Regions from separate parts of the Acetivibrio cellulolyticus CD2 genome, predicted to be linked through region 1. Evidence: a T-box and tRNA genes for the amino acid it is inferred to sense, from the RefSeq annotation. Region 1 holds a T-box; the other holds one or more tRNA genes.
What was found. A T-box is a leader RNA that pairs with one kind of tRNA and senses whether it is charged. The one in region 1 lies ahead of pheS (phenylalanine--tRNA ligase subunit alpha), so its partner is inferred to be a tRNA-Phe.
Positions count from the first base shown of each region.

Region 2: it encodes a tRNA-Phe, which carries the amino acid that the T-box ahead of pheS (phenylalanine--tRNA ligase subunit alpha) is inferred to sense. The anticodon was not compared.

Region 1 is NZ_JH556659.1:899,763-904,029, reverse strand. It holds gene pheT (phenylalanine--tRNA ligase subunit beta) at 1-862, opposite strand, end outside; gene pheS (phenylalanine--tRNA ligase subunit alpha) at 900-1,919, opposite strand; T-box leader at 2,045-2,296, opposite strand; gene ACECE_RS0223890 (metallophosphoesterase family protein) at 2,379-3,413, opposite strand; gene ACECE_RS0223885 (hypothetical protein) at 3,431-3,937, opposite strand; gene ACECE_RS0223880 (hypothetical protein) at 4,033-4,267, opposite strand, start outside.
Region 2 is NZ_JH556651.1:238,693-242,959, reverse strand. It holds gene ACECE_RS0201340 (M42 family metallopeptidase) at 1-359, opposite strand, end outside; gene ACECE_RS0201335 (M42 family metallopeptidase) at 427-1,452, opposite strand; tRNA gene ACECE_RS0201330 (tRNA-Ile) at 1,772-1,848, shown strand; tRNA gene ACECE_RS0201325 (tRNA-Phe) at 1,864-1,939, shown strand; tRNA gene ACECE_RS0201320 (tRNA-Tyr) at 1,949-2,033, shown strand; gene ACECE_RS0201315 (TIGR03943 family putative permease subunit) at 2,212-2,724, opposite strand; gene ACECE_RS0201310 (metal ABC transporter permease) at 2,727-3,563, opposite strand; gene ACECE_RS0201305 (metal ABC transporter ATP-binding protein) at 3,556-4,263, opposite strand; gene ACECE_RS0201300 (metal ABC transporter substrate-binding protein) at 4,263-4,267, opposite strand, start outside.

The DNA.
Region 1 (4,267 bases):
CTCTTCTTACAATTATCTTGTTTCCCTGAACATCCTTTAAGTCAAAAGCATGCATTGGCTGTCCATACTCTAACATTACATAGTTGGTTATATCAACAATATTGTTAATAGGTCTTACTCCTGCAGCTCTAAGTCTTTCCTTCATCCACTTAGGTGAAGGTCCTATCTTAACATCCTTAACAACTCTAGCTGCATATCTTGGACACAAATCAGGGTCTTTAATTTCAACGGAAACATAATTTTTCGCTTCGTCGCCCTTTTCCAACACTTTAACCTGAGGCTTTTTAAATTCCTTCTTTAAAGTAACAGCTGCTTCTCTTGCAAGGCCTATTATACTTAGACAATCCGGTCTGTTTGAAGTAATTTCGAAATCTATGGTAGTTTCATTAATTCCCATTACCTCTTTTACATCACTGCCAAGCTCAAGTCCAGGCTCAAGTATATAGATACCATGCTCAGGTGCATCAGGATAGTCTTCTCTCGAGAGGTTCAGTTCTTCAATTGAGCACATCATACCGTTTGACTCAATTCCTCTAAGCTTCCCCTTTGATATTTTCTTGTCACCCGGAAGAGTTGCCCCAACGAGCGCTACCGGAATATAGTCATTGAGCTTTATATTCTGGGCCCCTGTAACAACCTGAATTACTTCACTTCCTATATCAACCTTTGTAACTTGTAGTTTATCTGCATCGGGGTGCTTTTCAATTTCTATAATTTTTCCTACAACTATCTTACTGATTTCTTCTCCCTGTACCTCTATTCCTTCAACCTTTGATCCCGACAGAGTCATTGCATCAGCAAATTCCTTAGGGGTCACATTTATGTCAACGTAGTCTTTTAACCATTTAAGCGGTGCCTTCATAACCTTTTTACTCCTTTCGCAATTTTAATTATCAAGCTTAGAACTGTTTCAAAAACCTTATATCGTTTTCATACAATAATCTCATATCGTCAATATTAAATCTTCCCATTGCAGTTCTCTCAGCTCCAAGTCCAAAAGCAAATCCACTGTATATTTCAGGGTCTATACCACATATTTCAAGTACTTTTGGATGAACCATTCCCGCTCCGAGGATCTCAATCCAACCCTCATTCTTACAAACTCTGCAGCCTTTTCCTCCACAAGTCCAGCAGGAAACATCAACCTCGGCACTTGGTTCGGTAAATGGGAAGTGATGTGGTCTAAGCCTAATATCAGTCTTCTCACCAAACAGACTCTTTGCGAAAATCTTTAAAGTCCCGATAAGGTCTCCCATTGTCACGCCCTTATCAACAACAAGACCTTCTACCTGATGGAATATCGGTGAATGCGTTGCGTCAACAGCATCAGAACGGTAAACACGTCCAGGACAGATAATCTTTATAGGTGGCTTTTTGCTCTCCATAACCCTTATCTGTACAGGTGAAGTCTGCGTCCTTAAAAGTATATTTTCATTAATATAGAATGTGTCCTGCGTATCTCTTGCAGGGTGATTCTTTGGCAAATTTAAAGCCTCAAAGTTGTAGTAATCCTTTTCAACTTCAGGACCCTCCGCTATCTCATAGCCCATACCAATAAAAACATCTTTAATTTCATCCATTACCATTGTAAGCGGATGCTTCTTTCCTAAAACTTTCCTTTTTCCAGGAATAGTTACATCAATAACTTCCTGTGCAAGCTTTGCATTTCTTTCATTTGCTAAAAGCTTCTTCTTAATGTCCTCTATTTTGCTTTCGAGAGCTTCCCTTACTTCGTTGGCAATCTGCCCAATTACAGGTCTTTCTTCTGCTGAAAGTGCTCCCATACCTCTTAACACAGAAGTGAGTTCACCCTTCTTTCCTAAGAACTTTACTCTGATATTCTCCATATCCTGTATTGTTTCGGCAGCAGCCAGTTCATTTTCAGCCTGAACTCTAATATTATTCAACTGCTCTTTCATGCTTTAGACTCCTCCTTTAATCCGTATTTATAATTTTATCAATCCAATCAAGGCTCTTTTGCTTTTTAGTATTTTGCCTATTTAGTCTCGCCCAAAAGAGGCAAAATAAAAAGCCTTCATTCCCAAAAAGGGACGAAAGCATTCTCCGCGGTACCACCCATGTTCTTATACGCCAATAGCATATAAGCTCTCATTGCATATAACGGCTGCAAACCGGCATCTCCTACTTGTTATATAACACCAACAGGTACAATACGTTCAGGATGCTGCTTAAGAGGGAACTTCAACAGTTTGCTTTATAAAGATACTCTCAGCCGATGATATCTTCTCTCTTATATCAGCTTCAACCGTTTACTCATCTCTATCATCGCATTCAATTAATGAATATTACGGAATATTGTAACACAAATTCCCTTCAACTGCAATAAGTGTTTTTTTATATTTTTATAGTGGAAGAATTTAAGACAAATCTTCGGGATTTTCTGCTACCAGTATATCTAGGATTTTAGCCATTTCCAGTGTCTTTTCAGGTGATATACACTTCTTTGATACAACATCAAGATTTAGTCTTCCATGATAACATGTAAAAAGAAATGAGGATAGAATATGCTTTTTGGAAACCTCGCCAAAACCAGTTTCTCCATAATCCATTAATATTTGTTTAGTAATTTGCTCTATAGCTTTAACTATTTTAGGAATAGAATTTTTTAGCTCCTTCACCCACAATTCCAATACATTGGCATATTTTTTTATATCTTCTTCCTCACATTTCTTAAATCGCTCAATCTCATTTTCAATCTGCTCCCATTTCATACTTTTCCAAGGTCGATTAACCACAACCGATTTCTGCCATTTCTTCTTCTCAGCTTCCCAATAATCCTCTTTTGCCTTTACCGAATATACTTTAAAATCAGGTACAGTAATTGCAGTTAAAAATCCTCCATGACATGCGCCAGTATCAATGCCGTAAACAAGATCATTATAAATTAGCGGGTTATCAACACAATGATGCCCAAACACTACAGGTTTATCTCCCTCATATACTTCATACCAGTATTTCCCCTTCAGTATTTGTTCTAAATACCTTTCGCCGGAAGTAGAGCCACATAATACTTCTTGTGGCTGCTTTTCCATCTTTACACCTGGAATTAATGCTGCATGAACTACTATCACGTCATTATTTTCATAGTAGTATGGTAAGTTTTTAATCCAATTAATTGTTCCCTCATAATACTGACCAAGCTTTAGTTTAGTAATTTCCTGAGCGTAATTATAAATTTTGTTTAAATGTTTTCTCTCATGATTTCCTACAATTGAATAAAAATTTGCATTGTTCCTTAAAAATTCTACAACTTCTAGAGATTTAGGCCCTCTGTCCAAGAAATCTCCAACTGTAATTATTTCATCATCCTTATTCAATCCGACTTTATCGAGTAAAGACTGCACTTCATCATAACAGCCATGTATATCTCCAATAATGACCTGTCTTCGCATTGTCTCAAGCCCCCAATTTAAAATTTCTGAGGATTTCCAAAATCCAAGCCCCCAACTGTATTTCCTTGAGGACTTTCTTCTATTACCTCTATAAGTTCACCACTTTCATCATATACATAAGTACTTATCACAATAGGTTTATTATTTTCATCCAGCTCGACTTCTCTTAGCAAATTATCATCCTTATCGAAATAACACTCCTTTACTAACTCAAAATTTTTGTGTAGCAGGTATATATATGAAGTATACTTATATCCTCCATCATCTAAAAATACCTTTGGTGTCTCTATTTCCATTTTCATATTCGGGTAGCATTCTAAATGCTCCCTGATTATTTCTTCAAAAGGAGGTTCTTTGTCCGGATAAACAAGTTGACTAAGCTGTTTATTTTCAAACAATTCTACTTTTACTCTTTTCTCGGCTTCATTATAATATGCTATTTCGTAGTACTCGTTATTATCAGCCTCCTCTTTGCTGATTTTCTCTCCAAAAAGTTCATATTGTATTTTAGAATAATTCCCCATTTTGTATTCTCCTTCCACAAAGGGTTTCTTGAACTAAATTAAAACCCTAGGCGCATTTTCGACCAACCATTTGCATCCTTTATTGAGGTAAGTTTTTAATCGGGACATTTCATAAACGGCCCAACATCAAACCCTTTTCCCTTAACTATTAACGAAATATCAAAGGGTCCTGTACCCTTTTCCCAATTCCGCCCCATATCTGTAAAGTCGACAAGTTCAAATAATTCCTGTCCAAAAGAAGGCCCGTTTTTCCCATTTACCTTATTAAAATAATACGAGTTTATCCTACCATCTGCCTTTCCTTTCTCAAGACTTTTCAAAAGATTAGCT
Region 2 (4,267 bases), on a different contig from region 1:
CTTCTTTCATCCCGCTCCTGCATGTGAATAGGTTTTGATCCTATTACTCCCGGTATATTTTTATCTCCGACCAATACCCTTTTCCCAGGAAGTATTCTTTCATCAATTCCTCCAACAGTAGCAAATTTCAGCACACCATTCTCGCCAAACCCCGTAACCATAAACCCAACTTCATCCATATGAGCAGAAAGCATCACCTTGTATTTGCTGTTTTTTCCTTTCTTAAATGCAATCACGTTTCCCATTGAGTCGACATTAATCTCATCAGCAAATTCTTTTATATGCAGTTTAATATATTCCCTGACTTCATCCTCATTGCCCGAAACCCCATTTAATTCCGTAAGTTCTTTTATATACACCTTACTTCCTCCATTTCAACAGTAGTAGTAAAAACAAATCCAGTGCTTCTTATCATTACTGATTGCATTACAGAGCACTATCTGAAACAAACCTTGAAACCAGCTTCCCGGCATTTTTAATATCGTTGATATGTATGGTCTCTATTGTCGTATGCATATACTTTAACGGAATGGAAACCAGTAACGTAGGAATTCCAGACCTGGATACCTGAGTTGCCCAAGCTTCTGTTCCTGTGTTTCCCGGTTCCACATCAATCTGGTATGGTATATTTTCTTCCTTTGCCAAATCAATTATTTTTTTTGTATTTTGTCTGTGCAGATTTGGCCCAATTGCAATAGCCGGCCCCTTACCCAAAGGATATGTTTCATCCTTTGATGCATCCGGAATTTCCCCATGACAAGCATCAATGACAATTGCAAGATCAGGATTTATATTATAGGCAGCAATCTTTGCACCGCTTAATCCTAATTCCTCCTGTGAAGTTGCAACAAAAATTATATCATCATTATGCTTAAGCTTTGAAAGCCGATCCATAATATCAAGCAATACACCTACTCCCGCCCTGTTATCCAGGCATTTTGAACTTAGCTTGTTCCCCTTTAATTCAAATGGATATGTTTTTAAAGTTATAATATCTCCGATTGAAACCAGTTTTGAAATACTCTCCTTGTTAAAGCCTGTGTCAATATACAGATCGTCCATTTTTGCTGCCTTTTTTGTCTCTTCCGGTTTAAGAAGATGAGGCGGCTTTGCTCCAATAACTCCATAAATGTCCTCACTTCCATGCACCACTACCTCCTGTGCAAGAAGTATTTTACTGTCTACTCCACCGATACTGGTGAATTTTATAAAACCATTTTCATCAATACTTTTAACCATCAGACCGATCTCATCATGGTGAGCCATGATCATAATCTTTTTCCCAGCTTCAGCTGAACCTTTTTTATAACCACTGACATTATAAAATTTATCTATCTCTACACTATCGCAGTAGTTCTTAAATAACTCTGCAATATATTTAGATATGCCTTCCTCTCTGCCCGATACACCGGTAAATGCGCTAAGGTCTTTCAAAACGCTTATATGGTCCATTTTTCACCTCGTAAATTTTGACTTATTTCTCTACTTAATAGTATTGTTCAAAAAATATGCTTTTTAGCAAACTTTTTTGAAAGCCTGATCCAACAATATATAACTTACCAAAACTTAGTATTAATTACAACAAGATATATTGGCTTCCAGAAACAACGTACTTGTAAAAGTATTATTTAATTATATAATACCGCTCTATAAATATGCAAATAAATGGCTTGAATCAGTAGACTAAAACTAAAATTATTTTAAATTTTCTAAAAAATACTCTTGACTAAACATAACTTTTACATTATACTATCACTTGTCGTCTTTGCAAGGGCCTTTAGCTCAGTTGGTTAGAGCAACCGGCTCATAACCGGTTGGTCCGGGGTTCGAGTCCCTGAAGGCCCACCAAAACACTTGTAAGACGCCCAGATAGCTCAGTCGGTAGAGCAGAGGACTGAAAATCCTCGTGTCGCTGGTTCGATTCCGGCTCTGGGCACCAATTAAATATGGGAGGGTTCCCGAGCGGCCAAAGGGGGCAGACTGTAAATCTGTTGTCTCTGACTTCGATGGTTCGAATCCATCTCCTCCCACCAAAAAAGAGTTAGACTAATCTGTCTAGCTCTTTTAATTTTATCAATTTAGTTGATTAAATTGTTGGAATTACGAAAAGATTTACATAATGTGTATGTTGATGTTAAATTATATTTTGCAGGTTTTAGTAAAAAGGTATAGATGAACCTACATAATACCACTTTTCTCTATTGTTCTAAGTTAATTTGTCACAAATTCTTTGCCACGTATTTCTAAAACTTCAAGTTTTGAAAGGTGTAATATGATATCTTCGGATTCTTCAACCTCCAATGTTCCAGTTACCTTAATCCATTCATTGAGCTTAGGCATTTGCCCGTCATAGGAAAATTCAAATCCCACAACACCATCATTTCCACAGCAGCCAGGACTTTTTCGAATCACCGCATGACGAGTTTTACCTGTTTCCTCGTCAGTATATGAATCATACATGCCCTCTAACTGAATGGTCTTACCTTTATAATCATTGAGATTGGTATATATATCATTGCACTGTTGAATAAAGAACCTTTCACTTATTTTAACAATATTTCCACTGCTATTTGTTTGATCTTCTGGTGTTGAAACCACTGCTGATTTATCTGTCTGCTCTTCGGCTATAGATGTTGTACCAGGTTCACTTAACAATGGTTTCTTGTTACATCCGGCAAGAAATATAATTAAAATGAATAACGTAAAAATAAATATTTTTTTCATTATTAACCTCCATTTATATTAAACTTTTTTTGAACCAGTCCAGCAATAAAAAACATACAGAATGCTCCGAGGTTTACTACTACAACGCTTGCACCTGCAGGAGTTGAAAACTGAAAAGAAGCGACTAAACCAATAAAGAAACAAGTAACCGATAGTATAGTTGAACTGATTACAACGCTCTTAAAACTTTTAAATACCCTCATAGATGTTAAAGAAGGGAAAATAATAAGGCTGGATATAAGTAATGCTCCCATCATTCTCATTCCTACTACAATTATCAATGCAGTAAGAAATGCAATAAGCATGTTATATAAACCTGTTTTTGTGCCAGTGGCTTTTGCAAAGCTTTCATCAAATGTAACTGCAAATATTTTATTATAGAAAAGTACATATAAAATCAGTACTACAACTGATACAGTTACGCTAAGGTAAAGATCTCCTTTACTCATTGTAAGTATACTTCCGAACATATAGTTACATACATCAGCGTTCATTCCTGTGGTTAATGATATGGTAATAACACCTATTGCAAGAGAACTGCTTGAAATAAGCGCTATGGCTGCATCACCTTTAATTTTGCTATTTTCGCTTAACCTAAGCAGTAAAAATGCCGCAAGAATGACCAAAGGTATTGAAACCTGTAGAGGTGCAAGATTCAATGACATTGCTATTGCCAAAGTTCCAAATCCAACATGGGAGAGTCCATCACCAATCATAGAATAACGCTTTAGAACAAGACTTACTCCAAGCAAGGATGCACATAAAGAAACGAGAATACCTACCACTAAAGCTCTTATAATAAAGGGATAAGAAAAAAGCTCTTGCAATAAATTAAGCATTTTCTACACCTCCCATCATTCTAATACCTATATTGGTATTCATATATTCCATTGTGGAACCAAAAAACAAGGGTGATGTTTGCATGTGTAAAATCTTATTGCCGTATTGGACAGCACTCTGTATATCATGAGATATCATAATGATTGTTATACCGTGTTCATGATTTAACTTATAAAGCAAGGAATACATTTCCGAAGACACAACGGGATCAAGACCTGAAACCGGTTCATCCAACATTAACAGCTTATCGGTAGCGCACAGAGCGCGTGCTAAAAGCACGCGCTGTTGTTGCCCGCCAGATAAATCACGGTAAGACTTCTTTTTAAATGCTTCAATCCCAAGATGTTTTATATTATTTTTAGCATTTTCTCTATCTTTTTTTGAATAAAATGGCATAAATCCATGCCGATTTAAACAACCTGAAAGTACTACCTCATATACACTTGCAGGAAAATCTTTTTGAACAACTGTTTGTTGAGGCAGATAGCCTATTTCCTTTTGTTTTAATCCGTTAAATATAATCTGACCATTGGCAGGTTTCAATAGACCTAGAATGCCTTTCATTAAAGTACTTTTGCCCGAGCCGTTTTCTCCAACAATATAAAGATAGTCTCCCTGCATTAATTCAAAGCTTACATCCTTTACAGCAAAACCTCCATCATATTTAATTGATATTCCCTTACAAGAAATGATACTCATCACT